4 regions of the Maridesulfovibrio spiralis genome follow, and region 1 is predicted to be linked to each of the others. Evidence: predicted binding sites of a transcription regulator. Region 1 holds the regulator's gene; each other region holds the start of a gene.
What was found. Region 1 encodes sigma-54, which starts transcription at its own class of promoters, with help from an activator protein. Its sites were predicted from a motif close to CTGGCACGGNNNNTGCTT; they were not measured.

Region 1 (7,482 bases):
GAAACCCACCCTGACCCGGACTGCGCGCTTTGTGACGGCCCTAACAGCTGGCCTTTGGATCGTGCTGAAGACCTGATCAGAGACCTTCTTGCCGCCTGGAGTGTGAATTATGTCTGCTAAACAGCGCGCTGAAAAAATTAAGCTGCTTATTCTTGACGTTGACGGTGTTCTCACTGACGGCGGTCTTTATTATGATCATGAAGGTAACGTAACTAAGCGTTTTAACGTACAGGACGGTCTCGGCATCAAGTTTGCCCAACAGGCAGGGATTGATCTGGCGGTAATTACCGGATTGAATCATGGTGCCGTTGAAAAAAGGGTGACTGAACTGGGAATTACGGATTATTATCCCGGACAGCGTGAAAAGCTTCCTTTTTATGAGAAGCTGCTCAAAGATAAGGGTCTTAAAGACGAAGAAGTCGCTTACATGGGTGATGACTGGATTGATGTCCCTGTTATGCTGCGCGTGGGGTTGCCCATGGCCGTAAGAAATGCCCAGCCTGAAATCTTCGGCATTTCAAAATGGATCTCCAGCCGTAAGGGCGGGAGAGGTGCTGTGCGTGAAGCAATTTCATTTATTCTTGATGCGCAGGGCAAGTTGGACGCAATCTGGAAAGAGTGGGCAGGTTAGATGGGCCGTATCGGCTTGGTTTTATCTTTGATTCTTGCCTTGTTTCTGGGGCTTGCTTCCGGAACTCTGCTTAGTAAAAAGTACGGAGTTTTTCCGCACATGGCCCGTGGCGTTGTAAGAAGTCCGCTGGTGGCCGATGAGAACCAGTCTGATATTTCTGCTGAGGAAATTGAACTGATTCAGGGGACTGGTGGTGACATTGAATGGATTTTGCGGGCAGGAAGCGCTGATTACGATCAGGAAGAAGGTCTGGTAAAGGCCGACAAACCCCGGGTCACATATTACCTTGGCCGGGATCGTAAAGAAGTTTTTGTTAGCGCCTTACATGGCGAAGTCAGCCAGAAGGGCAAGGGATTAAAGCTCTGGGACAATGTAAAAGGTAATTATGGCGATATGGGGCTTATTGCTGATCGTCTCGATTTTAAACCCAAGGAGAACTTACTTTTCCTTGAAGGGAATGTGAAAGTTCAGAGTCCGGCAGTTTATATTACTTCCAACCGGGTCAAGGTCGACCTTGTAACCCGTGAAATAATGATTGAAGATGGAATGGAAGCCCTAATTTCACCGGACATGGTGGTAATGCCTCAATAGAAGCGAGCATTCATTTGATAAATATATTTGGAAATAGTTCATTTTTGCGCGGCAGGTCTGTACCAGTATTTTTTTCTTCTGCTGTTTTTATTGTGTTGTTTGTTCTGGCCTTTCTTACGGCCAGCTCCAGCGTACATGCTTATGATAAATCTCAACTGAAGATTGCAAGGACTATCGCCAACGTCCGTTCAGAGCCTTCTCTCAAGGCGAATGTTGTCTGGATTCTTTCCCCGGCGGAAAGCTTTCTTGTCGGCCCGGAGAAAGATGGCTGGCTCCATATCTATCCGGCTTCCGATGAAAAGGATGTTAAGCCGGTCGGATATGTTTCCCGTAAAGTGGTCATCCCCGCTGCTGCGGATAGCCCGCTCGCGGATTGGGGGGATATCCGCTATGTTGGAAAGGACATGAAATACCATCTGGAACGCACTGTAAAGTCTTCTACAGGTGGAATGCTCAAGTCCGGAGACAAGATCAAAGTAGGTTTCCTCAGGAATGGCTGGTATGCCTTTTTCAAGCCGGATGCAAAGGTCGTTTCCGAGGCTGATGCTCTTGGCTATGTCAAGCAATCTGAAGTTGATATGGTCAATGACGATGCACGTATTCGGTATGCGGTGCGTCGGATCAATGTAATTGAAAAGCCTGTGGCTACTTCCAGAGCCGTGGGTGTGCTTAGCCCCGGACATCGTGCTCAGGTTAATAAAGTGAAGGGTGGAATGTATGCCCTTTACCGTATTGATACCATTGTTAAAAATGATACTCCGGTCTGGGGTTATGCTTGGGGGCCTTTCCTTGCTCCTTATCCTGCAAATCTTGAAAAGACTCAGATGGCTGGAATTGATGCCCGTAAAGCAGAGATCAAGGCTGAAAAGAATGAAAAGATTAAGGAAGAGCTGAAGCGTGGCAATGAACTTGCCGCCATGGAAAAGGCAATGGATGAAATGCTGATCGCTCCGGTCGAGACTAAAACTCTCTATGCGACAGCAGTTCTGAATGTCCGTTCCGAGCCTGATGTTAAAGCCCTTATTGTAAATAAGCTGGAAAAAGGACAGCCGGTCGTCGTTGGTCAACTCGAAGGAAAGTGGTATCCTGTTTTCAAGGCTGATCAGAATAAAGAAGCCAAGCTCATCGGTTATGTGTATGGCACTTATCTTTCAGCTGATGCCCCGGTCGTTGAGAAAGAGAAACCGCGCAAGAAGCGTGTCCCCGGCGGCCCGGATGAAGTTCCCATTAAGATTACTTCTACCAAAATGACATTCAGCGAAAACCGCAACCAGATTACTTTTTCAGGTAATGTAAAGGTTATACGTCTGGATGTAACTCTCACTTCTGACACCCTGACTGCCTATTTACGCCCAGACGGCGATTCTCTTTCCGATACTCAGGACAAGATTAAGAAAATCGTTGCCGGCGGTAATGTTAAGGTGGTGATGAAAAAGCGCAAAGGTCAGTGCGATAAGCTGACTTATGTGGTTGGTGATTCCATCATATACATGAAAGGTAATGCTGAATTGCTGGATGGCCCCAACAATATTCAGGGCGATGAAATCAAATTTTACATTAAAGATAACCGTGCTGAGGTTGTCGGCGGCAAGAAGCCTATCGAGGCTATTTTCTATACCCCGAAAAATGTGTCGCAGTAGGAAAAATTATGTCTTCGATTATCGCCAAGAAATTGGTCAAGAACTACGGACCTAAAGAGGTTGTCCGCGGAATCGGGCTTACTGTGCGCGAGGGAGAGGTTGTAGGGTTGCTGGGTCCGAACGGAGCCGGTAAAACAACCACTTTTTATATGCTGGTGGGAGTGGTTAAGCCTACTTCCGGGGATGTCTATTTCAATAAGAAACAGATAACCCGTCTGCCTCTGCATGAGCGGGCTCGTATGGGGCTCAGCTATCTGCCGCAGGAAAGCTCCATTTTCAAAAAGTTGTCTGTACGTAAAAATCTTGAAATCATCATTGAGCATACCGGTCTTTCCGGTAAGGATATTCCCAAGAGAGCGGATGAACTTCTGGACCAACTGGGCATCCTGCGTCTTGCCGACCAGAAGGCTATGTACCTTTCAGGTGGTGAACGACGCCGTTTGGAAATTGCCCGTGCCATGATTAACAATCCCAAGTTCATTTTGCTTGATGAGCCGTTTGCAGGGATTGACCCCATTGCGGTTATTGATATTCAGGACATTATTTCTTCGTTGAAGGATATGGGGCTGGGTATTCTTATTTCCGACCACAATGTGCGCGAGACCCTTTCCATCTGCGACAGGGCATATCTTGTGTACGAAGGCCGGGTAATACTTAATGGTTCACCGGAAAGTATTGTTAAAAATACCAAGGCGCGCAGGCTTTATTTGGGGGACAGTTTTAGTCTTTAGCAGTCTGTGCATTAAGCATTAAATATTCAGGCCGGGATTTATTCAGTAATCCCGGCCTTTATTGTGTAAAGTTTAATTAAATTTGTCATTGTTGATTTACAGTCTGCCAGAACATTGGTACACTTTTTTCATATACATTTTCTGTATATAAAAAATCCATAAATTTCAGATGATTCAGAGGTCTTTGTTGCATCTTGAAAATGGATGTGGCATAGTTGAATCAAGGTTGAGGGAACCTAGAAAGTGTTTTTTCTGTTCTCGGCTGATAACTGATTGAAATAAATTGAATTAGATATAAATAGAAGGTGGCCTGATAATATGGGGTTGGAACTTAGACAACAATTAAAGCTTACTCAGCAGCTGGTGATGACTCCTCAGTTGCAGCAGGCTATCAAGTTGTTGCAGCTTTCCCGCTTGGAACTGGTGGATTCCGTTCATCAGGAGCTGATGGAAAATCCTATCCTTGAAGAAGCTGAAGCGCAGGAAAGGACTGATGCTGCTGATGCTGATGCAGGTACCGCTACTGCAGAGGAAGCACAAATTTCCAAGGAAGCGGAGTGGGAAAATTATCTCGGTGAATTTTCCAGTACGTCAAAGCAGTCCGCTTCCCGTGAATCCGAGTCTTATGAAGAGGGTACTTCGTTTGAAGCCCGTTTGACCAAGACAACCTCGCTCGAAGGGCATTTGCATTGGCAGATGAGTCTTTCCGATTTTACTGAGGCAGAAATCACCATAGGTGAGTGTCTTATCGGTAATTTAAGTTCCGGAGGTTTTTTACGGATTGACTTGGAAGAAGTTTGTGAAACGTGCTATGCTGAAATCGAAGATGTAGAAAGTGTGCTCTACCGCATCCAGCGGTTCGACCCTGTAGGGGTAGGAGCAAGAACGCCGCAGGAATGTCTACTGATTCAGCTTGAGGCTTTAAAGCTCGACGATGATCCGATTCTGGTCTCGTTGGTACGTGATCATTTGGATGACCTTGAAAAAAAGCGTTACAAACCGCTTGCAAGGAAATTCAAGCTTAGCATGGAGGATTTGAAGAGTTATCTGGACTTGATGCAGACACTTGATCCTCTTCCGGGAGCAAGTTTTTCAGGTGGAGACTCTTTCTATGTCAGCCCGGATGCTTATGTTTATGAATATGACGGAGATTTTGTCATAGTTCTAAACGAAGACGGTCTTCCCAAACTGCAGATGAATGCATTTTATGTGGAGACATTGGCATCCACAAAAGGGGATGACAAAGAATACTTTCAAGACAAGATGCGCTCCGCTCAATGGCTGATGAAGAGCCTGTATCAGCGGCAGCGTACCTTATATAAAGTTCTTGAATCCATAGTGAGATTCCAGCGCGATTTTTTCGCCGAAGGTGTCACCAAGCTTAAGCCGCTTATTCTTAAGGAGGTGGCGGAAGACATCGAAATGCATGAATCCACTGTGAGCCGAATTACAACGAATAAGTATGTATCGACTCCGCATGGAATCTATGAGCTAAAGTTCTTTTTTAATAGTGCTCTCGGTCTGGACGACGGATCTCAGGTCGGTTCCGAATCCGTCAAGGCGACGATCAAGAAATTGATCGGTGAAGAAGACGGAAAGAAGCCCCTCAGTGACGAGAAGATCGCTGAGATTCTCAAAGAGAAGCTGGAAGTCAATATCGCCAGAAGGACCGTAGCCAAGTATAGAACTGCAATGGGGATACTCTCCTCCTCGAAAAGGAAAAAGGTCTTCTAATGTAGTTCGGAGAAATCAACGCATATTCACCCCTTACTAAGGAGGCTCTTTATGAACGTAGCATTTACTTTTAAGAACTTCGACGCATCCGAACATCTTAAGGAATATGCAAACAGCCGTTTCTCCAAGTTGGCAAAGTACGTCAGCAATCCTGACAATACTGATATGCAGGTGAATTTGTCAGTTGATAAGTTCAGACACGTTGCGGAAGTTGTTTTTACTTCCGACCATCTGCATGTCTCAGCTTACGAAGTGTCCGAGGACATGTATTCTACCGTGGATATGGTTCTGGATAAGCTTGAAGCCCAGCTTCGTCGCGCAAATGAAAAGATGAGAAGCCACAGGCGTAAGGAGTCTGCTCCTGCGCGAATGGATATTCTCAGTTACGGTGAGGAAGAGTACCGGGAACCAGTGATTGTGGAGTCTGACTCCTTCGTTCCCAAGCCCATGAGTATTGATGAAGCAGCAGAGCAGTTGCAGACCCTTGACCATGAATTCCTCGTATTCCGCAACGCGGACAACGAAGCCATAAATGTAATATACCGCCGCAACAATGGCGATTTCGGTTTAATTGACCCGGGATACTAACTAATGAACATAACTGACAATCTGGCGAAGGATCTTGTTATATATGAACTGAACGCCTCTGATAAGGGCGAAGTTCTGAAAGAAATGGTTTCCACCCTGAAAGACGCAGGTCTTGATGTAGACGTGGAAAATGCCCTGAAGGTCCTTAATGATCGTGAGAAACTTGGAACAACAGGAATAGGGGATGGCATTGCCATCCCCCATGGAAAACTGGAATGTCTTGAAGATATAGTTGTTGTCGTTGGTCGCTCCAGTGAGGGCGTAGACTTTGAATCTTTGGATATGCAGCCCTGTAAAATATTCTTTATGGTACTGGCCCCCGAGCAGGGGGCCGGTGCTCATTTGAAGGTGCTGGCCCAGATTTCGCGGCAACTCAAGGATGAGCCGTTCCGGCAGGCTTTTATCGATACTGCGGACAAGGATGAATTACTTCGCCTTCTCGGTATCGCATAAGATTAAAGTTGTTTAAAAGATATAAATAATTAGATTAGCAATGAACCTAGGTCATTGCTAATTTTATTTGTGGGCTAGAGTTAAAGGAGGGCTTCAAGGTGGTTACGGATGACTCTTTTCCTGTGATTGTTGTTACCGGTCTTTCCGGCGCCGGGAAATCCACAGTGCTAAAGGTGTTTGAGGATCTACGCTTTTTCTGCGTCGACGGTCTGCCTGCAGGGATGCTTTCCCGTCTGGTAGATTTGTTCAACACCCGAGACAATGCATACCGTGGGCTGGTGCTGGGGATGGACCTGCGACAGCTGGAGTTCAGCTCCGACTGGGAAAGCACTCGTGAAGAATTGACCCGCAAAGGCTACACGCCCAGCATTCTTTTCCTTGAAGCGCGTCTTCCAGAGCTGGTGCGCCGCTATGCAACCACCCGACGTCTGCATCCTCTTGAGTCCAGAGATATTGGATTGGAACAGGCTTTGGAACGGGAAAAGGAGATTCTCGGTGAAGTCCGGCAGCAGGCTGATCTCGTTATTGATACCACCACCTATTCTATTCATGATCTTCGCCGCAGGATTCAGGAAAAGTGGGCTGAGTTAAGTGAAAAGACGAGAGGTCTCCGAGTCCATGTGATGTCTTTTGGCTTTAAGCACGATGTTCCTACTGCTGCGGACATGGTTATGGATCTCCGCTTCCTGCCTAACCCGTACTTTGAAGAGGAACTTCGTCCTCTCTCTGGTCAGGATAAAGCTATTTCAGATTATGTTCTCGGTACGGAACCGGGTTCAATTTTTATTGAGAAATATCTCGATTTCCTTCAATATGTGCTTCCGCTTTACGAAGCGGAAGGAAGATACAGGCTGACTATTGCTGTTGGATGTACCGGTGGAAGACACCGTTCCGTTGCCACCGCTGAAAGGGTATTTGCAACTCTTAAGGATAATGGTTATTCTGTTTCTCTTGAACATAAACATATTCATTTGAAATAGTTAATATATTTGAATTTATTAGGAAGATTGATGGGCATAGAATCAAGTAAAAACGGTATAGTTCTCGTTACCCATGGTAACTTCGGGCAGGCGCTGATTGAAGCGGGTGAATTAATTGTTGGTCCGCAGGAGGG
Region 2 (7,482 bases), 1.0 Mb from region 1:
CAGTTTTGCCTGTAGGGATTGCTGTTCATTGAAGACCCTTTCCTGGTCGCGAATAGACATGGTATCGAGCTTCAGGCAAAGGTAGCTGGCAATGCTCAAAATCATGATCAAGGGAATTATCAGCTTGAAAGGAATCCATTTGCTGAAAAAATTACCTGCTTTAGCTGAGAGAATCAAGTTTGGCTCCGGGCTTATTTTTCTGTGCTTTATTTATATTGTTGTCCGTTTGAGTCATTTCAATCAGCCGTTTAGTTTTGATACTACCTTGAAATTTTTGCTTATCCCATCCGCAATATAGATTACAATACCACTCCATATAAGGGCAAAAGTAATCAGTCTGGCTGAGTTGAAAGGCTCGTTGTATACAAAAACACCAAGCAGTAGTGCCAGAGTGGGGGCTATGTATTGCATCATACCCAAGGTAACAAGCCTCAGCCTGCGTGCTCCATGGGCAAAGAATATGAGCGGTAGAGATGTTGCCGCTCCGGCCCCAAACAGCAGAATATTATCTAATGTGCTTATTTTGTATATACTTATTTCTCCAGAAAAGGCCAGCCAGATAAGGTAAGCCGCCGATGCCGGAGCCAGTACGGCTGTCTCTACAAAAAGGCCCGGTAGAGATTCAACTTTCATAATCTTGCGCACCAGACCGTAAAAGGCGAAAGAGACAGCCAGAGTTAATGCTATATACGGGATATGGCCGTAATCAATTATAGAATACGCTACACCACAGGCCGCAAACATGATGGCAAGGGATTGCAATCTGTTCAATTTTTCTTTCATGAAGATGAAGCCAAGCAATGCGTTCATCAGGGGGGTCATATAATAGCCCATGCTGGTGTCTACCACATGACCGTGATTGACTGCCCAGATGTAGATAAACCAGTTTACCCCGATCAGGCTGCTGCTCAAAGTCAGTAGTATCTTCCCTTTTTTGTCAGCAAGGGCTGCTTTAACTTCTGTCCAGCGTTTTTTGCAGGAAAGCAAAGCTGCTACAAAAAAAAGAGACCATACAATCCTATTGCATAGCAGTTCTAGCGAGGGTACTTCTTCTAGTGATTTCCAGTAGATAGGCAGTAAACCCCACATGATGAAGGCGGCTGCGGCATACATCAGTCCGTCGTGGGTGTTTTTGTTCATCTTTCCGTTCCTTTTGAATTAATGAGGCAGGAAAGATATGCCAATCATCAACCGCTTGCAATATACTAATTATTAAAATCTCCGGCTGATTATCAAATGCTGATATCGATACACAGAATAGAAGAACGCGGGGTGTCGTAAATTTTTGTAGACACAGTTACGCAGTTGTTACCGGAAGCGAGTGATATGTATGGAGCTGTGGTGTGCCAGTTACTGCCTGATTTGATAGTCAGGTAGTATTCTTTCAAGGAATGGTCCGCGCCTTCCGGGGCCGGCTGATAGATAAGGCGGCGGTTTTCTTTTAATTTATATGGATTACATATGGTTTCCGAGATCTGCACCCCGTTGGTGTCGAGGATATAGGCACACTCGATAGTCGTGTTCTCGGTAATGAAAGCTGAAAGTGCTGAATCGGCTGTTCCGGGAGTGATGTCCATGAGTGCTTCGCGAAGCTTGCCAGCCATTCTTTTGTAGCTGTTTTCCATGATTTTCTGGCGGTTGATTTTTTCAAGAACATGAGTCTTGAAACGGGAAGCCAGAAATTTAATAGGAGTAATATCCGGATTTGCAGCAATTGCCGCAGGCATGGGACGGCCGAAAAAATAGCCCTGAAAAACATCGATACCAAGACTGAGCAGGGTAAGGGCTTCATCAACTGTTTCAATTCCTTCGGCCAGTGGGAGGCTTCCGGTGCGTTCGGCAAGACTGATCAGGGAACGGGTCACTTCCATATTGTAAAATCTTTCATTGATCCCGGTGATCAGCGAGCGGTCTATCTTGATGATGTCCGGCTCAAGGGACGGAATACGGTCAAGGTTTGAGTGTCCGGTTCCAACGTCATCAAGGGCTATAAGAAAGCCATGGTCTCGTGATTTTTCTACAAAAGAACTGAGTGCCCTGTCGCTTCCGGCTTTGGATTCGATGATTTCAAGAATGATATTATTAGCGGGAATATTGCATTTCTTAACCATTTTTCTGGTTATGCCATAGCCGAAGGTTTCTTCATTGATGATGGCTGCATCAATATTTACGGATAAGAGCAGGGAGCGGTCTGTCCTTGAAATGGGAGCAAATGTTTCAAACGCCTTCTTGCGGCAGGCTCTGTCCAGCCGGGTTAAGGTCTCAAAGTCCTCACACATGTCAAACAGAGTAAAAGGGGGAATACATTCCCCGGTGCGGGGATGAATGGCACGAGTCAGGGCCTCAAAGCCCAGCAAGCCTTTACGGTTCACGGAAATCAGCGGCTGCAATACTGTGGTCAGGCAATCATTTTCAATCAGTTCATTTATGGAGAAATCTAAAATAGTATTCATAATGCAGTCGCTTGTTTTTGTTTTCCAAAAAAACGGCCGGAAGGGTGGGAAGTCCCTTCCGGCCGTCAGGTCCGGCTGAGGTGGTCACCGGACTTGGGGTGGGCCGGGCTTGTCTGCCGAAGATAAGCCCGGCCAGCTGTACACTAATTGGGGTTAGAGTGATTTTGCTTTAAGAGTTATGTGGATTAAAGTGATTCTTCACCTGTTCTGATTCTGATGGTTCTGTTCAGGTCCTGTACGAAGATTACTCCGTCGCCTTCCTTGCCTGTCTGTGCTCCGGTTTTAATTGCTTCCAGTGCTGATTCTACTTTGTCTTCGTCCAATCCTATCTCGATGCGGATTTTTTTGAGCAGGTTAACTTCCATAACGACACCGCGGTATGTTTCTGTGAATCCCGCGCCCCTGCCGGAGCCGAGAATGTTTGTTACCGACATGGTGTAGATTCCTTTGGCATAGAGGGCCTGCTTTACCGGGGTAAGGCATTCGGGCCTGATATATGTGATGATGAGTTTCATTGTTTTATTCCTCTCTTTGTGGTGGTTCGATTATTCGTTGGAGAAGATCTGGAAGCCGTTGTAGGACTCCATGCCGTGTTCTGCTATGTCGAGGCCCTTCATTTCTTCTTCAGCGGAAACCCTGATGCCCATGATTGCCTTGGCAATGTTGAAAGCGAGATAACCCATGCCGAATGCCCAGATGAAGCAGACTGCGATGCCGATAAGCTGGGGGGTAACGAGTGCGAAACCGCCGCCGTAGAAGAGGCCGCCTGCGCCGTCGTTAAGAGCGGGAGCGGTGAACAGTCCGCAAGCCAGGGTTCCCCATGCTCCGCAGACACCGTGTACGGAAACCGCACCAACCGGATCGTCGATTTTGAGAACCTTATCAATGAACTCGATGGAGAGTACTACCAGCACACCCGCGATGAGACCGATGAGCAGGGAGGCTGCCGGGGTTACAGTTGCACAGGGAGCTGTGATACCGACCAGCCCTGCCAGCGCACCGTTACAGGTCATGGAGATATCCGGTTTGCCGTATTTGAACCATGAGGTGAACATTGCACCAAGGGTTCCTGCACAGGCGGAGAGGCTTGTGGTTACTGCGATGAGACCGATGGAACCATCTGCAGTGGTGGTGGAGCCGGGGTTGAAACCGAACCAGCCGAACCAGAGGATGAATACGCCAAGTGATGCCAGAGGAATGTTGTGACCGGGGATAGCTTTTGCTTTGCCGTCCGCAGTGTACTTGCCGATACGGGGTCCGAGTACCATGGCACCGGCCAGAGCGATCCAGCCACCCACGGAGTGAACTACGGTAGAGCCTGCGAAATCCATGAATCCTATGCCTTCAAGCCAGCCGGCTCCGGCGTCGCCCAGCCAGAGAGATCCCCATGCCCAGTGTCCGGAGATAGGATAAATAAGTCCGGTTACAATAGCGGTTACGAGGATATAGCTGCTGAATTTAGTACGTTCAGCAATACCACCGGATACGATAGTTGCCGCAGTTGCTGCGAATACAGACTGGAAGAACCAGAATGTCAGGGTCCACTGTGAATCAGGGTCGGTCAGGCCGGTACCGGCGAGGCCGAAGCCGGAGCTTCCGACAAAACCGCCTGCATCAATACCGAACATGAGGCCGAATCCAAAAAGGAAAAAGATTACTGATCCGGCGGAAAAATCGAGAAAGTTTTTCATCAGGATGTTACCGGCACTCTTTGCGCGGGTGAATCCTGCTTCAACACATGCGAAACCTGCCTGCATAAAAAAAACAAGAATACCGGCAAGAAGGGTCCAGAGAATGTTACCGTGGGTCTGGGACATTGCTTCTTCTGCCGCGAATGCTGCGGAAGGTGCTGCCAGGAGCATGAGAGTTGCGAGAGCCGTGGTTTTGCGGCCTACCATTGAACGTTTAATAGTCATACAGTCCTCCTTAGGGATGTTGATTGCTTCAAGGATGTTTTTCTTAAAGCATGGACTGTGCCAAGTCTGTAATGTCTTGTAATGATTGATTAAATTATGGGTTAATCCAGAATATACGGTTACAAAAATGTATTTTTGAACGTTTTTGTTCTATTTGATCGTATGTAAAATTACAAAAAGGTAAACTTGTTGGTTTTGAGTATCGTGGGCGGTGGGTAAAAATTACAAATGGCGTTCATAATATTAATGATGGTAAAAAAATAAATAAAGTTGTTGACAATTTTTTCAGGACCCGGTTAAGTAACACCCATGCAGACTTTCAACACCCTAGGCACTGGCCTCTCTTACTTTTTTTACTTTTTTTATTTTTGGTGCACCCACGCTTGTGGTCGGGTGGAGGTTTGCTTGTACAAAAAGTAAGAAGAGAAGACATAGCAAACGACCTCTACGAAAGGGCCGCAGGCGAAGAATCGCCGGCGGCCCTTTTTTTTTAAGCACGGGTCGCCAAAGGGAAGCGGATCTTGGAGAACTTAGAGGCAAACTTCAGGAGAAATTAAAATGCAGATTGGTAAAAGTGTAAGAATGGAGCGGATAGTAAACCGTAATACAGGCCGGACCATCGTTGTTCCCATGGACCACGGTATCAGTGTCGGACCTCTCAAAGGACTGCGTTCCATGCGCCGGGCAGTTAACGATATGGTCAAAGGCGGAGCCAACGCCGTGCTGATGCACAAAGGACTGGTTCGCTGCTCCCACCGCGAAGAGGGTGGAGACGTAGGGCTTATCGTTCATCTTTCCGCATCCACCTGTCTTTCCCCCCTGCCTAACAAGAAAACACTGGTCGGTACTGTTGAAGACGCGCTTCGTCTTGGCGCTGATGCTGTTTCCGTTCACGTAAACCTCGGTGATGAGGCCGAAGCGCAGATGCTTTCCGATCTCGGAGAAGTTGCTTCCGCAGCCACCAACTGGGGGGTTCCGGTTCTGGCTATGGTTTACGCCCGCGGCCCGAAAATCAAAGACGAATTCGATCCTGAAGTTGTTGCCCATTGCGCCCGCGCAGGTGAAGAACTGGGAGCAGATATCGTAAAAGTTCCTTACACCGGCGACATGGAAACTTTTAAAGACGTGGTTGAAGGTTGCTGTATCCCGGTCGTAATTGCCGGTGGTCCCAAGCTTGATTCCACCCGCGATTTCCTGCAGATGGTTTCCGATTCCATCGAAGCCGGGGGTGCCGGACTTTCTGTTGGCCGTAATGTTTTCCAGCATGAAAATCGCGTTAAGCTGATGGAAGCATTGCACATGGTTGTTCACGAAGACGAAACTGTAGATAACGCTCTCGCACACATTGGCGAATAGTTGCCGGTGTTAGGTTGAAATTCAGGAATACAAAAATGAAAAAAATTATTTTTAAAGCTATCCCCTTCGAGAAGAATCTCGTCAGCCTCGCTCTGGAGTCCGGTGTGGACGCGATACTGACTTCCCCGGAAGACAAGGAGACCATCGAATCTCTTGGCCGGGTAAATGTAATTACTCCCGATGACATGCCTTGTGTTGCCATCACCGAGAAAGCGGATGAAGCTGTGGCGGTGGATCTGGACAGAAAAGGTAAAGATGTCTGCCTTGCAGCAGGCTGGGAGATTATCCCGGTTGAAAACCTGCTTGCCCAGATTGACGCCCTCGCCCTTGAAGCTGAATCTCTCGAACGCGCAAGACTTGCTGCTTCCGTTATGGAGCGTGGAGCTGACGCCATCGTAGTCACACCCGAAGGTGCTGCCGATCTTAAACAGATAGTAGCCGAACTGAAACTCTCGCAGGGTAAGATGGAATTACAAAAAGCAACAATCACCAAAATTGAATCTGCCGGACTGGCCCACCGCGTCTGCGTGGATACCACTTCCAAGCTCAAGAAAGGGCAGGGTATTCTGACCGGAAATTCTTCCGCCTTCACCTTTCTCGTACATGCTGAAACCGAATCCAACCCCTATGTTGCAGCCCGTCCTTTCCGGGTTAATGCCGGGGCTGTCCATGCTTACGCGCTTCTGCCCGGTGATAAAACCACCTATCTCGAAGAACTGCGTTCCGGTTCCGAGGTGCTGGTTGTGGACAAGGACGGAAATACTTCTGTTGCCGTAGTAGGGCGCAGTAAGCTTGAAGTCCGCCCCATGCTGCTGATCAGCGCTGAGGTTGAAACTCCTGAAGGTCCGGTTGCCGGCAAGGTTTTTCTCCAGAATGCGGAAACCATTCGTGTAGTCAGCGGTGACGGCGAGCCTGTAAGTGTGGTAACACTGAAAGAAGGCGACCAGATTCTTTGCCGCATTGATGATGCAGGACGTCATTTCGGAATGCGTATCAAAGAAGAAATTTCAGAGGATTAATAAAAAAATGTCACAGTCCAGCAAAAAAAATCTTGGCGATCTGCGTGTGGAAATCGATTCACTCGACAGTGAAATTCTAGAGCTTCTCAATAAGCGTGCCGCTGCGTCTCTTGCGGTTGGAGCTATCAAGGCCGGATCATCTGACCAGATTTTTAAGCCTTTCCGGGAGCAGGAAGTATTGCGTGGTCTCATTGAGCGCAACCCCGGAACTCTCCCCCCCGAGCACCTTGAAGCAATTTATCGCGAAATTATTTCTTCTTCCCGCAGGCTGCAGAGGCCTGAGCGCGTGGTCTATCTAGGCCCCGAAGGGACATTTTCATATTTTGCCGGATTACAGCACATGGGACGTCAGGCTGATCTGCTTCCCAAAAACAATTTTGAAGATATTTTTGTTGCCGTTTCCAAGGGCGAAGCCGACCTCGGCATCATCCCCCTTGAAAATTCGCTCAAGGGAACGGTAGGACAGAATGTTGATCTGTTCATGCGTTACCCGGTGTTCATTCAGTCCGAGCTGTACCACCGTATCAGCCACGGACTGATGACCAAGGGTGCCGACATCAGCGAGATCAAAACTGTCTACTCTCACTCCAAGGCACTAGAGCAATGCACCGGATGGCTTCGGGCCAACATGCCCGGTGCAGAGCTCGTGTCTGTTGAGTCCACTGCCAAGGCCGCGCAGATGGTTTCCGAAAGCGATGAATCTGTAGCAGCCGTAGGCCACGTAAAGCTGGCGAACCT
Region 3 (7,482 bases), 1.3 Mb from region 1:
CCTTCGGACTGACGTGCTCGCGGCAATTCAGGAATGTAGATTGAACCCGGATCACCGACCAGAATCATTTCCGGTTTGCCCTGCCTGTTGACCAGTAGACCAATCTGGCGTCCGATTTCATGACTAAGAAAAGAAAGCTCACGAGCCTGCTCGTTAGTGAACCCGTTGGGTTCATTGTAACGACGGTCCGCAAGACGGTTGATGCGTTTCAACTCACTGGGCTTAAGGCCCTGAGTATTTCCTTTGGCTTTAAGAGCTATGGGAGTTCTCCATTTTGATGCGCTTCGCGCTTATTGATAAAAAATTTCGCCTCCGCCGACTTAAACCATTTTGCAAAAGGGCTTAAGAATCCAAAATTTTTTATTTGGCTTCTCAGTCTTTATATTCGAAGATCATTTAATACGCTACTTGCAAAGTACAATTAAAAAGTCTTTGAACTAAAAGGGAGGGGGAATCTGGGAAAGTGGAGGCAAATGACAAAGAGCGTGCCATAAAAATGACACGCTCCTTAAGAAAACTAAGCGTCGTGATCTGCCAGATATTTGGCGATCATGGAATCGTATTCAGAGACAAGCGCAAAAGTTTCCGCGGCCAGATCTTTCCTGAGCGCAAGCGAAACTTTGCCGTCATTATTCTTCATGTCTTCGAGAATACGGGGATAGTGCACCGGACTGGGGACAACCAGAACAGAGTGAAAATTCTTGGCCGAAGCGCGCAGCATGGTCGGACCGCCGATGTCGATCTGCTCGACAGCGTTCTTCAAATCCTGCCCTTCGCTTACAGCCTTGGCAAAATTGTACAGGTTGACGCAAACCATATCAATCGTCTTGATGTTATGCTCATCAAGAGTCGACAGGTGTTCCGGGTTATCTTTGTCAGCGAGGATTCCACCGTGCACGCTGGGGTGCAGGGTTTTCACGCGACCGCCCATGATTTCAGGGAAGCCGGTAACATCACTTACAGACTTGACCTCAAGTCCGGCATCAAGAAGCATTTTTCTTGTGCCGCCGGTGCTGATCAATTCCACACCGAAGCCAGCTAACTCAGCCGCAAATTCAGCAAGCCCGGATTTATCAGTAACACTGAGCACTCCGCGCTTTACAGGCAACATATCCATAACACATCTCCAGAAATTGTTTTTTGTGGAGTTGTGCCGGATTTATGCACTAAAGGCAAGTTCCGGGCCGATCTTTTCCCGCCGATAGCTGGTCCCCGTCCCCGAACCACACGAACAGGGACGGGACCAACCGGGAGGGGAGTCGGCTATATGTAAAGAATCTGTGTGAGCTAAATCTGGCTCAGCAGTTCCTTAGCCGCTTCATTTGCGGGATCCTTTTCAAGGATCATTTCAAGCTGCTCAACAGCTTTGTCCTTCTGCTCCATGCAGATATAGAGACCTGCGAGAGAATAGCGGACTTCATGCTTCTCGGGGTCAACTTCAAGATACTTCTCGAGGTAAGGAATGGCTTCAGCCATCTTCTCTGCCTCGTGACCGATCCTGATGATACCGAACAACGCAACCATGTTGCTGATATTGCTGTCGAGAGCCTGAGAAAAGTTTTCAAAGGCTTCGTCCTGACGGGAGGTTTCCATTTGGATGAGACCCATTCCGGCAAAGCTCTTATCGGTAGCTTCTACCGAGTGTGCTTTCTCGTACAGGGACATGGCAGTATCATACTCACCGCGCTGAACTGCGATGGTTGCAAGACCGATATAAGGGTCGGGATGCACACCATTAGATCCGGCAGCCTTCTTGTAGTAATCTTCAGCCTTATCCAGTTCACCCATGAACAGATAGCACTCACCGAGTTCCTTGTTAATTTCATAATCTAAATGGCTCATAATTCCCCTCCGGAAATTTTATTTACCGCTGGACGATCCAAGGCGGCATTTTTTTCGACCCCTGAGAGTCTGCCTGATTTAATGCATACCCCGTGCCAAACCCAAAACAATAGTTCTACATTATAATATGGGACGAAATTCAACCGCCTGATTTCCGACACTTTGCCAGAACAGAGCCGTCAGTTCGATAAATTACTCTTTATTTTCAACTACATACAAACTTGGAACACCTTTTGCTTAAAGAAAAACACAAGAAAACTACCAATATTTCCTAGTCCAGAAGGACACCGGGAATTTTTTGCAGGAGGATATAAAAATGAAAGGACTTTTCGGAAGCCACATAGAATTGACAGGCAAAGTACTCGACATGAGACTCCAACGTCAAAACCTCGTCTCCTCCAATCTGGCTAACATCAACACCCCCGGCTACAAAGAGAAGAAGCTGGAGTTCGAAGAAGACCTCCAGAAAGCCATGGGCCTTGATGCCAAAGGCAAAATGACCAGAACCAGCAAAATGCATATCCCTACTGCTTTCGATGCAAACAACTTCGAAGGGGACGTTATTTCAAAGTTCGAGCCAAGAGTTATCCACGGTGAAAACCGAGTTGATATGGATAAAGAAATGGTCACCATGGCCAAGAACACCATGTATTATAATGCTCTCTCCCAGGTTATCGGGAAAAATTTTCAGGGCATGAATAAAATTATTCAGAGTGGAGCAAGATAATGGATTTCTTCACAGCACTTGATATCGGAGCCTCAGGGCTGAAGGCCCAGCGAGAGTACCTGAACGTTGTATCCATGAACATGGCTAACGCCAGGACTACACGGACAGCCGAGGGCGGACCTTACCGCCGCAAAAGTGTTTCCATGGAGTCCAGCCCGGTCCTCTCCCCTTTCGAAACTGCAATGGACCAGCAGCTCAACCAGCAGCTTCGGGGCGTTACCGTCAGAGGCATTGTTTCCGACACCCGTCCCTTTAAAGAGGTTTACGAACCCAACCACCCGGATGCGAACGATAAAGGCATCGTCAAATATCCGGACATCAACGTGGTCGAGGAGATGGTCAACATGATCACCATCAGCCGATCTTACGAAGCTAACGCGCAGGCAGTGGACTCCGCCAAAAGAATGTTCAACCGCGCACTCAGAATCGGCATGGGCCAGTAACATCAGGCTGACTGATAAAAGACAGATTTCCGACTATCGAAAAAGGAGCAAACCATGGCAATCAGAAACGTAGCAATGCAGGCATACACCAATGCCATCCAGAATCAGCAGAAGTTTGACAAGAAGTTCGACAAAACCATGGAGCTTAACAAGGCCGAGCCGAACTCTTTTTCCAACACCCTGACCGACTCCATCAAAGGCGTCAACGAACTGCAGGGCAAGAAAAAAGCCATGATCGAAGAATTTGCCTCCGGTAAAACCCAGAACGTTCATGAACTGATGATCTCTCTGCAGAAAGCAAGCGTAGCCATGACCATGACCAGCACTGTGCGCAGCAAAGTAATGAGCGCGTACCAGGAAGTAATGAAAATGCCTTTCTAAGTCTGACAGCCCCGCTCCTTTACCTGTCATACTATCAATAACTGTCTCGGGAACTCCTCTATGGAGTCTCCCGTGACAGCTTTCCTACATCCCTATCCGAGCTGACATTTTTTTGTCACCCTCCCTCTCTCAAGTTTAACTTCGCCAAAACCTCTCATACAACACACTTAATTTACAGCACTATTGACCAATGGCATACCATATGCTTAAACAAATGAAAAATCGTCAGGAGTTTAAGTATGCCAAATTTCGTCGCTGAGTATATGAGTAAGTTCCAGAATTTCTGGTCTGACCGCACTGTTTCACAGAGAATCATGATCGGTGGGCTTGCGGCCACAGTGGTCATAGCATTCATCCTTATGGTTTTCTGGCTCAACCAGACCGAATACCGAGTTCTCTACACCAAGCTCTATGCAGAAGACGCTTCCCGCGTTGTATCCATCCTGCAGTCTACCAAAGAGCCTTACAAAATTGAGGACAACGGCTCGACCATTCTGGTTCCTGCCGACAAGGTCTACGACCTGCGGCTGAAAATAGCAGGAGAAGGAGCTCTTCACGGTCAGGGTATCGGTTATGAAATTTTCGATGAGGTCCAGATCGGACAAACAGACTTTATCCAGCGAATAAACTACCAGCGAGCTTTGCAGGGTGAACTGGCACGTACAATCAGCGAATTCCCGCAGGTTGAGCGCGCCCGGGTACATCTGGTTCTTCCATCAAAGTCCCTTTTTATTGAAGAACAGATTGATCCTTCTGCATCAGTAGTACTTAAGCTTCGTGACGGCGAAAAACTTTCCGATAAGCAGGTCAAAGGCGTTTTGAACCTCGTTGTTATGTCTGTTGAAGGCCTGAAGCCCGCACACGTAACCATTACCGACATGCGCGGTCAGGTTCTCTACCAGCCTGAAGATGACGGTGGGCTGGGCCTGAACATCACCAACAGCCAGCTCGAATACAAGTCCGGCCTTGAGTCCAAAATTGAACAGCGCATCCAGCGCCTGCTCATGCCTATCGTAGGCCCGGACAAGGTTATCGCTAAAGTAAACGCGGATCTCGACTTCAGACAGCGCACCATCAAGACAGAAGCATACGATCCTGACGGTCAGGTAGCACGCTCAGAACAGAGCAGCGAAGAAACTACCCGCGGAACCGCAAACGTAGACGGTGGCGTACCTGAAGCAAACTTCAGGGGTGACGGTTTCACTGGAACCGCTACTACCCAGGACTCCACACGTGAAACCCGTACAACCAACTATGAAATCAACAAAGAAGAACAGCAGATCATCGTTCCGGTCGGCGAACTCAAGCGCCTCAGCGTAGCGGTTATCGTAGACGGTACTTATGTAAAAGATCCTGAAACCGGCGAAATGGTCTACACTCCCCGCTCTGCTGAAGAAATGCAGCGTATCAGGGAACTGGTCAGCTCCGCAGTAGGTTACGACGAAGTACGCGGTGACATCGTAGAAGTTTCCAACATGTCATTCGGCATGCAGGATCTGTTCGGTGATGAAGGCCTCATGCGGACCATGCTTGAGTACGCACAACGCCTCGGTAAGCCTTTCCTCAACGGTCTGCTTATATTCCTCTTCCTGATCCTCGTAGTACGCCCGGTTGTCATGGCCCTGATCAAGCCCCGTGTATCTGAAGAAGAAATTGACGAGGTTGCCGGACTGCCCGAAGCAGGTGACAGACTCGCAATTGATGAAAGTGATCTTGACGAAGAGGCTCTTGATACGGCACGTAGACTGGAGAACGCCAAGGCTCAGGCTCTGCAACTCTCGGAAAAGAACATGGATCAGGCTGTGCAGGTGCTGAAGAGCTGGCTGAAGCAGGAGGCAGCTTAAATTGTCAACGCCGTTCACCGGTAATCAAAAAACAGCAATCGTACTTCTTGCCCTTGGGGACAAGTTTACCGCTGAATCCTTCAAGCGCATGAACCGTCAGGAAATTGCCGACGTGTCAAAAGCCATGCTTGAGATGGATTCAGTACCCAAAGAACAGGTTCTGGAAGTACTTAAAGAGTTCAACGAAACTCTGGCATACGGAGCTGAACTGCTCATGGGTGGCGCCGATCAGGTTAAAAGACTGCTCAGCAAATCCCTTGACGAAGAAACCGCAAAATACATTCTGGATAAGCTCGACCTCGAAAGCGGACCAGCTCCGTTTCAGGAACTCCAGAACGTCAGTCCCAAGATTCTGGCACAGATTCTCAGGAACGAGCACCCGCAGACACTGGCCCTCATCATCGGCCATCTGCACCCGGATCAGGCAGCGGACCTTATATCCAACCTGCCCGGCGGCGTAAGAGCCGAAGTGCTTATGAGACTCGCCAAACTGGAGGCTGTTGCTGAAGAAATGCTCATGGAAGTTGACAGAGTGCTGCAAAGCCAGCTCATCGCCATGGGTGGTAAAGAAGGTAAAAAAGTGGGTGGCGTACCCGCAGTAGCGGAAATCCTCAACGCCGTAGACCGCTCAACTGAAGAGGAAGTTCTTTCAGAGATCGAGGAAGAGTCCAACCAGATGGCTGAAGAAATCAGGAACCTCATGTTCGTTTTCGAAGACATCAAAGGACTGGACGACCGCGCTATCCGCGAACTGCTCAAGGAAGTTTCAAACGAAGAGCTTACCACCGCACTCAAGGGTGCCTCCGACGATTTACAGGAGCTCTTCTTCAAAAACATGTCCGAGCGTGCTTCCAACATGATCCGCGAAGACCTCGAAATCATGGGACCTGTAAAACTTTCCGATGTGGAAGGTGCACAGCAGAATATTGTCAAGAACATCCGCCGCCTCGAAGACGAAGGCCGGATTATGATCAGCAGAGGTTCAGGAGATGTCTTTGTCTAAAGCAGAAGACAATAAGTTCTACACCGGTAGAGTCATCATGGGTCTTGATTCCAATAACAAGACCCAGGAGATGACTATACAGGAGATGGAAGGCAAGAAAAAGCCGACCTGGAACGAAGACACCGACCGCGAATATTATGAGCGGGTCAAGGCTAAAGCCCAGAACATGGCCAAGGAAATCATTGCCAAGGCCATGGCTGAGGCCGAAACTATCAAAGCCAATGCGCTGGCCGAAGGTTACGCCGCCGGCCAGCAGCAGGCTGCTCAGGAAGCAGAACAGCACATGATAGGTTTCAGCCAGCACCTGAACCAGACTCTGCAGGGCATTCAGGAACAATCTCATAACGTGCTCATGTCCCAATCTGCCGACGCAATCTCTCTGGTGTTCATGGTCATTGAAAAGACACTGGCCGTGGAAATGGACAGCCGCAGGCAGGAAATTCTTGCAGCCCTACTCGATGAATCCTTGAACCGCATAGATTCACTGACCCAGCTGGTCATCAAGGTCTCCCCGGCAGACGCTGACATTATCGGCCCCCTGCTGGAGCAGGCCCAGTCCGAACACCCTGACCTCGCCAAATGGCGAGTTAAGCCCGACCCGGCAATCGACAACGGCGGTATCATTCTTGAAGCTGCCGACGCCATGATTGAAAACACCGTCACCTCCCGCTGGGAAGGCGTACAGGAAATACTTGGACAGCTTACCCCCGGAACAGGAGAATAGACATGGCCGACATGAAGGGTTGCACAAAACTTCTTTCAGCCCTTGATCCCTGCCGCAGCTATGGCCGGGTCAGCAAAGTTGTCGGCCTTATTGCCGAGGGCAAAGGCATCAAGGCCCCGCTGGGTTCCGTATGCCACCTCATACCTGAAGCAGCAGATCCTATTGCCGCTGAAGTTGTTGGATTTAAGGACGGAGCCTGCCTGTTCATGCCTTACGGGGAAATGCACGGCATCAGCCCCGGAAGCCTGATCAAGAACTCCAGTACTCCGCCCAAAGTTCCCGTCGGAATGGGGTTGCTTGGACGTGCTGTTGACGCTTTTGGCGAACCTATCGACGGCAAAGGCCCGATCATCCCCGAAAGCCTCAACGACCTGCACCGCGATCCACCGAACCCTCTTGAACGTCCCCGTATCAATGAACCCCTCGATGTCGGCGTAAAAGCTATCAACGGCCTGCTGACTATCGGCAAAGGCCAGCGTATGGGTATCATGGCTGGTTCCGGTGTCGGTAAATCGACA
Region 4 (7,482 bases), 2.1 Mb from region 1:
AGGTCTTCGGGTTTAGCCGAGTCGGGATCTTCATTGGTTGCAATATCTTCCGGGTGGCGTATGCGCCCTTCATGGAAGTTGTCGCGGATGCTTAGCAGCACGTATTCAACTTCCTGATCCTGATCAAGCAGGGGAACTGCGATGGTCAGAACTTCCAATCCCAGATATGTTTTCTGTTCCTGCTTGGCCGGAATTTTGTTTTCATAAACGATGGGCAGGATCGGACGATCCCATGAGTTGTGCTTTTGCACCACATCCCAGAAAGGCATGTTGATCATTTCCTGCTGGGTGAAACCGTAGTGGCGTTCACAGGCCTTGTTCACGTAGAGCATGCGATAGTTGTTGTCGTAGATGATGATTTCATCATGGAGATTGTCGATAAGTCTCGCAAATGTTTCGAAATCCAGACCGAAATGTTCTGTCTTGCCCATGCTGAATAGCTCCACGTTGTTTGCCGTTAAAAACTACCTGTAAGTAGTTCCGGGTGGAGGAATAAGTCAAATGGCTTTTGCGGATTGCGTAAAGGGGAGATGTCTGCTGCCGTTTGAAGTTAAAAATCAGTCTGTCGTGGAATGCTGTGTTTTGTAATCGTTGAATATGCTGAGTTGTTCTTTATTCATTTGTGTCTTCGAAGCCGCCAGCATGTCCAGTAGTGCTCCGGCAAATTTATTCTTGATGGCAATACTCACAGAGCAGGCCATAAGCAGGCTGGCGATATCGGAATCACGGTTGATGCAGTCTTTAAAGACTTTCAGGGCTTCCTGTGGTGTATAACGCACCGTAGCCAGAGCATAATCATAACCGTGGGCCGTCTGCCCAGCATTGTTCAGCAGAATATTAAAGTGCCACGGTTTGGGATTCAGCTTGTCGGAGTGGCCCGGATAAATGGCTACGTCTATCTAAGTATCTTCTTTGTTGCAGTCGGCTTCGTTATGAATCAGGCATTTGTGCCCTGCCAGTTCAATGCTGAGCGCAAGGCTCAGAAATTTTCAAGATACCAATTACGTAACGCAAGGCCCATCTTATATATAAAGGGGTATCGGCAGGATTCAAAAAGCAAATCCCCCTGAAGGGAGTATCAGGGGGATTATTTGCGAACGGGGTATTCGCGTAAGGGGTGTGCTTTTGCCGTGGATTTATGCGCTGAGCGCAGTAAGCACGACTTCTTTATTCTCGTTGAAAACAAGGGAAAAATCTTTGCCGTACTTGGTGAGGAAGTCCTCTTCGGCGATGAAAGGGACATCGCTTACTTCAATCTGTACGTCTTCGTCTTCATCCGCTTCGTCAATGCCCAGACCGAGCACGATTTTAGCGTGTCAGCCGCCGCCTACCTTGTATTCCCTGAGGCGGACACAGGACTCTTCATCTTCGTCTTCAAGCATGTCCCGCAGCTTATCAAGCATTTCTTCGGGAACGGTAACATTAAACATATTCTCTCTCTCCATTAATGGTTTCGGTTATATCAAAGCGGTTGCTGCCGCTGTTGATTCTTTCTTTATCTGATCCGGTGCGAGCAGAATTTGGGTGCAGATGGCTGCTGCGGACTCCACATAATCAAGGCAGATGCCTTTGTCGCCGGATTCATGGTCGCGTTCCCGGCTCAAAGTCCGGCAGCAGACCGAGCCGTGTTCGGCCAGAAAGCGGTCGTGCAGTTGTTTTGAAAGTTTGCGCACTTGCTCATCGTCAGCGGGGTGCTGCCCTTTGCCGAGGATCAGGGACAAGGCCATCACCGCACCAGACAAAGCTCCGCAGACACAGCCCGCATCACCTATTCCGCCGCAGAAACCTTTACTGAGCGCGAGAGTCAGGCTTTGGCTCAACCCGCCGTCGAAATCACTGTTAACAGCCCAAAGCACAGCTTCGGAGCAGCACATGACATCACTGGCGTAGAGTTCTCTAGCTTCGCGTCCGATGTTTTCGCAGATCAGGCTTCTGGTCAGTGAGCAGTTCATTTTTAATCGCGTCTGTAAAAATTAGATAATTTCGGTCTTCAAACCGTGTTTCTCAAATCTCGCGAAAACCAAATCCAGCTGTTCAGGAGAGTATTCGCGGTCCATTTTGTATTCCCAGCCGAGTGCGGCGTATTTGTTGCGCCCGAATGCATGGCAGGGCATCACTTCGACCTTATTGCGTCCGTACTGCTTCAGGAATTGGGCCATGGCTGCGATGTTCTCGTCCGAGTCATTCATTCCCGGCATGAGCGGCATGCGCACCCGTACTTCTTTGCTGGATGAAAGTGCCGCACCCAGATTGCGCAGGATGATTTTATTATCCACTCCGGTCAGCTTTTTATGTTCTGCCGGGTCCATGTGCTTGCAGTCGAACAGGAACAGGTCTGCAAGCGCGATGGTCTTGTCGAAACGTTCTTCAGGGCAGTAACCGCAGGTGTCCACGGTGCTGTGATAGCCTCCGTTTACCGCAGCTTCGAGCATGTCTAGGAAGAACTGTCCGCCTGAGGTAGGTTCTCCGCCCCCGAAAGTGACCCCGCCGCCGGAGTTGTCGTAGAAGAGGGCGTCCTTGCGCACCACATTCATAACTTCTTCAACGGTCATGGTTTTGCCGGACATTTCGCGGGCCTTGCCGGAACAGTTTTCGGTGCAGGCTCCGCAGTTGGTGCATTTTTCAGTGTCGCGTCCGAACCTGCCGTCAATCTCGGTGACTGCCCCGTTGGGACAGACTTCAGCGCAGTGTCCGCATCCGGTGCAGAGTTCGGAAAAGCACATCATCTGCGGTTTCAGCTGCTGCGATTCCGGGTTGCTGCACCATAAGCAGCTCAGGGGACAGCCTTTCAAAAATACAGTGGTGCGCAGCCCCGGTCCGTCATGGAGCGACATGCGCTGGATATTATAGATCATGCCTTGGGACATGGTTGCCTCCGAGAAAGGAGAGAGTGCGAAACACTCTCTCCTATTATTTATACTAGCAACGGCCAGCGTCGTATTCGGTACGTTTGATGATTTCGTTTTGAACGCCGCAATCGAGGCGGGTGAAGTAGGCACTGAATCCTGCAACACGTACAATCAGGTCTGGGTATTCCTGCGGGTTCTGCTGCGCGTGCTTCAGGGTGTCGGAGCTTACGCAGTTAAACTGGATGTGGGAGCCGCCGAAATCGCAGTAGGTCTTGATCAGGGATATCAGGGTTTTCGCGCCCTGCGGACCTTCCAGAACGGAGGGGGAGAACTTCACGTTGAAGTGGTTAGCGCCGTACCGGACGGTGTCGATTGCTTCAGCACCGGATTTGATCAGTGCGGTGATACCTTCCTTGTCTGTGCCGGGCATTGCGGAAACACTACCGTCAGTGAGGGCTACGCCTGCTTTACGTCCGTTGGGCAGAGCACCCATGAGTCCGCCGAAGTAGTTGTGGTAAGACAGGGAGTATGCATCAAGCGGGGTGCGCTGTCCGAAGCAGTCCGGTCCCTGTGCGTGGTGGATTGCGTCCACGTCACGGTAGAAACGTTTAACAATGGCCTGAACTTCATCGTAGTCGTTGCCGTGCTTTGGTGCGTCAAAGCACATCTGGCGGATTTCTTCGTAACCGTCAAAGTTGGCTTTGAGTGCTTCAAGCAGCTCTTCCATGGTGATTTTCTTGGTGTCGAAAACAAGATGTTTGATGGCGAGAATGGAGTTCGCGGCATCAACACCGGCAGTCATGATCGGGTTAACCTGCGGGTAGCGGGTTCCGCCTGCTTCCTCGCACATGCCTTTTTCGATGCAGCCGTCATACATGGCGGAGCGGAATACACTCGGTACAACCTGAAGGCGGGCCATCTGGCTGAGGTCGGAGTGGGCGCGGGAAATGCGGAACAGGTTGTCCAGCTGGCCTTTCACTGCTTCGTAAAGATCTTCGAAAGTTTCGAAAGTTGTGGGGTCTCCGGTTTCTGCGCCGACCTTCTTCTTGGTCACCGGGCATTTACCGTTGTTGAGCACCAGTTCCACAACTTTAGCGAGACAGGGCTGGTCTTCCTGAGTGATGAAGCTGCCTTTGCCGCATACGCCGGTGGATACGCAGCCGTAGTTACCGCAGTTACGGGCATCTTCGAGGGTGATACCGTCGGGGTACTGGGCGAAACGGGCGAGGGTACGCTGTATAACGGCGTTGTTGTTCAGGATCTGGGGTTGGCCGGAACCGCCGCGGATGCATTCAACAACCTTCTGCATGTAGGAGTCTTTCAGTTTCGGGTGGTAGAGCAGGGTCAGGGTCGGCTGGATGCTCTTCATATTGATCTGGGTTTCGAGCATCAGCTCTTCCAGTTCTGTGGAGGCATCTTCGCCATTGGCATCCACACCGCCGATGGTCATGGACTGTCCGGTGTGTCCGGAAAGGGTCAGGGCGTATGAGTTACCCTGATATTCGCCCAGCTCGAGGTGGCGGATCCACTGGAATTTGAGCATGGTCAGGACCTGCTCACGGGTCAGGTTGCCTTCATCAATGTCTTTCTTGAAGAAGGGATACATGTACTGTCCGTAACGTCCGGGGGAAACTGCGCAGGCCATCTGCTCGGTTGCTACGCAGAGGTGGGTGAACCAGAAGGACTGGATAGCTTCACGGAAGTTGCGGGCCGGGTGTTCGGGAACGCGGCGGCATACTTCTGCGATTTCGAGCAGCTCTTCTTTAATCTTGGGATCGGATTCTTCCGCCGCAGTCTGCTCTGCCAGATCCGCATAACGGTGAGAGTGTTTGATTACCGCGTCAAAGGTGATCAGCATGGAGCGGTAAAGGTCGATCTTATCGCGGTTGGCAAGGATGTTAGGGGTTTCAGTAAGACGGGTTCTTACGTCTTCGATAAGATGGCGGATACCTTTGTTCAGCACCAGACCGTAATCAGCGATACCGGAACCGGAAGCAACGGAAACGTTCTCGTAGTACATGCCTGCTTTGGCGTACTTCTTTGCGCTCTCGCCGTACTTCTCTTTGTACATTTTGTTGTTCTGGTCGATGCAGGTGCGGCCTTTCCAGAGCTTGTAGGTCTTTTCCAGCAGTTCCTGTGTTTCGGCGGGAATCTTCATTTCGCCCAGAGAAGCCATTTTGGCCATCTGCATTTCTTCTTTAATCCAGGAAACGTTCCATTCGGGATAAGCGTAAACACCAGCACGAACACCGGTGAGGGTTCCGACGATGGGGTTGCCGTCGAGAAAGATTTTTTTCTGGGTCAGAACGCGCTCCAGAACTTTTGCGCGGATATATACTACAGGTTCACCCTGATGTTTCTCGTAAATTTCGTTCAGGAACTTGAGACGCTCAGGGTCCATAACCTGCGGAGCGTTCATGAGAAAATCTTTGAGTTCCTTGGCGCGGTCTTCGGCTGTATCCCAGTTAATGCCGTAACCTTGGGCAGTCTGGGTCTCTTCTTTTGCAGACAGAGTAGTATTCATTTCCATCTCCTGTGATTGTGCTATTGTTTTTGGGCTTTTAGGTAGATTGAAAGTGTAAATCGTTCGCTTGTTAATTTCGTCACTAGCACGGGGTGTGCCAGAGATGTGTTTTGGTTCTAAAAAACGTGCTAATATATTGATATAAATGTGTTTAATTATGAACAAGCAAGTGAGTCGGGAGTCTGAAGGGTAAAAAGAGAAAAGAAAGAAATTTTTCTTTTTTGAAAAAAAATTTGATTTGCTAAAAGATATTTTTTTAATTATCGACCCAATCAGCAGCCGGAGGTTTTGGACAGGTTTCAGATTTTCCGGGGATAAATGGAGGTTGTGAAAAATGTATTTTAGCAGGGAAAAATTTCATAATGTCAGTCGGCGCAGTATGCTGACTCCGGAAATGACAGCGATCTGGGATGATCTGGGACTCGGTGTGGCTGTGGTGGATGCTGAAGGATATTGCGAATACATGAATCCCATCCAGCGCAAGGTGGACGGTTTTTCACGGATTCATGTGGAAGGGCAGCACATTACCAAACTCTATGTCCCGCACGAACTTGATTGTATCCCGACCATTGAATGTTTGCGCGAGAGCAGGCCCATTCTCAAGAAAAGTTACCTGTACAAGACAACAAATAATTATCTCGCTGGGACTGTTTCCGACTTTTTTCCACTCTATGACCAGGGCCGCAAAGACGGGGTGCTGACTTTTACCCTCTGGACCGGGGCCGTTCCGCTGGGCGATCCTAACAAGAGGTCGCGCAGGTCCAAAACACGCGATAAAAGCTATTCCTATTACACTTTTGATTCACTCGTAGGACAGGACGATTCGTTACGTGAGGTTCTGGCTGAGGCTCGCACTGCCGCAATGTCTTCTTCGCATGTCATGATCTGGGGTGAGAGCGGCACTGGTAAAGAGGTTTTCGCACAGGCCATCCACATGGAAAGCGAGCGGCGCGAAAAGCCGTTTATTGCCGAGAACTGCGCCGCAATACCGGAAAATCTGCTCGAAGCGATTCTTTTCGGAACTTCGAAAGGGGCTTACACCGATGCTCCTGAAAAACCAGGACTTTTTGAGGAAGCCAACGGCGGAACACTGCTGCTTGACGAGCTGAATTCCATGCCGCTTGGTTTACAGGCCAAGCTTTTGCGTGTGTTGCAGGAAAAGCGGGTTCGCCGACTTGGTTCGCAAAAAGAAATTCCTGTAGATGTGCGCGTGATCAGCATTCTCAACGAAGCTCCGCTCAACGCTGTCAGCGAGGGCATTTTGCGCAGTGATTTATTCTATCGGCTGGCGGTGGTTGGATTGGCCGTGCCGCCATTACGGGAACGCAAGATGGATCTGACTGTGTTGATGCGTTCTTTTATCTCCCGTTCTGAACAGGTCAAAAGTCCCGGTCTGATCGGTGTTGAGCCGGATGTTGTGCAGATGTTTTTCGATTACGACTGGCCGGGTAATGTTCGTGAATTATTGCATGTTATCGAAGGTAGTCTGGCCCTTCTCGGAGAGCGGACATCTATCAGTGTGGAAAATCTGCCCCGCCATTTTCGCGAAGCACACGAGAAATCACTTATGACCGGGCTTTCGCAGTCAGAAACGGCTGTGCCTGATCAGGAAAATGAGTCCATGCTGGGCAAAAACTTTTTCGACTATAACAGTATCAAGCGCAACAGCGTTGTACCGCTTAAAAGCTGCGTGCAGCAGTATGAAACCGAGTGCATCAGGAACGTGCTGCGTGTGACAGGCGGGAACGTCGCCAAGGCTGCCCGGATCATGCAGATCACCGGGGCGGGGCTGCGCTACAAAATCCAGCAGCTCGGCATAGGGGATGATTTTTAGGAAGCATCCGGCGGGACTACCGCCGGATGCATTAAATTACAGAAAAGATCGAACCAGACAGACTATTCCTGCCAAGGCAATTACAGTCATGAGGACTTTGCGGAACAGGTCCTGATTGATGTGTTTGATGACCGGGAAGGAGAGCAGTGTCCCTATGGCGACAGCGGGTGCTCCGTAGAGGGCGTAGTCGATTACAGTCGGGGTGATCAGCCCGGCTCCTGCCTGCAGGATGCAGGTGAAAGTTGCCCTGATGACGAAAAAGACCCCGAGGGTTC

Region 2: the regulator sigma-54 is predicted to act here: its motif matches at 4,416-4,433, upstream of ACNI29_RS11770 (ammonium transporter).
Region 3: the regulator sigma-54 is predicted to act here: its motif matches at 2,064-2,081, upstream of flgB (flagellar basal body rod protein FlgB).
Region 4: the regulator sigma-54 is predicted to act here: its motif matches at 5,457-5,474, upstream of ACNI29_RS05360 (glycyl radical protein).

Annotation. Positions count from the first base shown of each region.
Region 1 covers NZ_CP182344.1:3,611,133-3,618,614, forward strand. The annotation lists gene kdsA (3-deoxy-8-phosphooctulonate synthase) at 1-120, shown strand, start outside; gene ACNI29_RS16145 (KdsC family phosphatase) at 110-631, shown strand; gene lptC (LPS export ABC transporter periplasmic protein LptC) at 632-1,222, shown strand; gene ACNI29_RS16155 (LptA/OstA family protein) at 1,237-2,862, shown strand; gene lptB (LPS export ABC transporter ATP-binding protein) at 2,871-3,593, shown strand; gene rpoN (RNA polymerase factor sigma-54) at 3,912-5,327, shown strand; gene hpf (ribosome hibernation-promoting factor, HPF/YfiA family) at 5,379-5,915, shown strand; gene ACNI29_RS16175 (PTS sugar transporter subunit IIA) at 5,919-6,368, shown strand; gene rapZ (RNase adapter RapZ) at 6,467-7,348, shown strand; gene ACNI29_RS16185 (PTS sugar transporter subunit IIA) at 7,379-7,482, shown strand, end outside.
Region 2 covers NZ_CP182344.1:2,604,385-2,611,866, forward strand. The annotation lists gene ACNI29_RS11750 (diguanylate cyclase domain-containing protein) at 1-177, opposite strand, end outside; gene rarD (EamA family transporter RarD) at 241-1,140, opposite strand; gene ACNI29_RS11760 (EAL domain-containing protein) at 1,233-2,453, opposite strand; gene ACNI29_RS11765 (P-II family nitrogen regulator) at 2,639-2,968, opposite strand; gene ACNI29_RS11770 (ammonium transporter) at 2,999-4,369, opposite strand; gene ACNI29_RS11775 (2-amino-3,7-dideoxy-D-threo-hept-6-ulosonate synthase) at 4,928-5,725, shown strand; gene ACNI29_RS11780 (3-dehydroquinate synthase II family protein) at 5,761-6,744, shown strand; gene pheA (prephenate dehydratase) at 6,752-7,482, shown strand, end outside.
Region 3 covers NZ_CP182344.1:379,880-387,361, forward strand. The annotation lists gene hflX (GTPase HflX) at 1-212, opposite strand, end outside; gene ACNI29_RS01740 (IMP cyclohydrolase) at 518-1,117, opposite strand; gene ACNI29_RS01745 (tetratricopeptide repeat protein) at 1,288-1,842, opposite strand; gene flgB (flagellar basal body rod protein FlgB) at 2,159-2,569, shown strand; gene flgC (flagellar basal body rod protein FlgC) at 2,569-3,012, shown strand; gene fliE (flagellar hook-basal body complex protein FliE) at 3,067-3,393, shown strand; gene fliF (flagellar basal-body MS-ring/collar protein FliF) at 3,633-5,237, shown strand; gene fliG (flagellar motor switch protein FliG) at 5,239-6,240, shown strand; gene ACNI29_RS01775 (FliH/SctL family protein) at 6,227-6,964, shown strand; gene ACNI29_RS01780 (FliI/YscN family ATPase) at 6,967-7,482, shown strand, end outside.
Region 4 covers NZ_CP182344.1:1,184,491-1,191,972, reverse strand. The annotation lists gene ACNI29_RS05385 (sigma-54 interaction domain-containing protein) at 1-431, opposite strand, end outside; gene ACNI29_RS05380 (hypothetical protein) at 558-779, opposite strand; gene ACNI29_RS05375 (ErpA-related iron-sulfur cluster insertion protein) at 1,137-1,430, opposite strand; gene ACNI29_RS05370 (C-GCAxxG-C-C family protein) at 1,458-1,952, opposite strand; gene ACNI29_RS05365 (glycyl-radical enzyme activating protein) at 1,974-2,867, opposite strand; gene ACNI29_RS05360 (glycyl radical protein) at 2,920-5,373, opposite strand; gene ACNI29_RS05355 (sigma-54 interaction domain-containing protein) at 5,708-7,207, shown strand; gene ACNI29_RS05350 (sulfite exporter TauE/SafE family protein) at 7,244-7,482, opposite strand, start outside.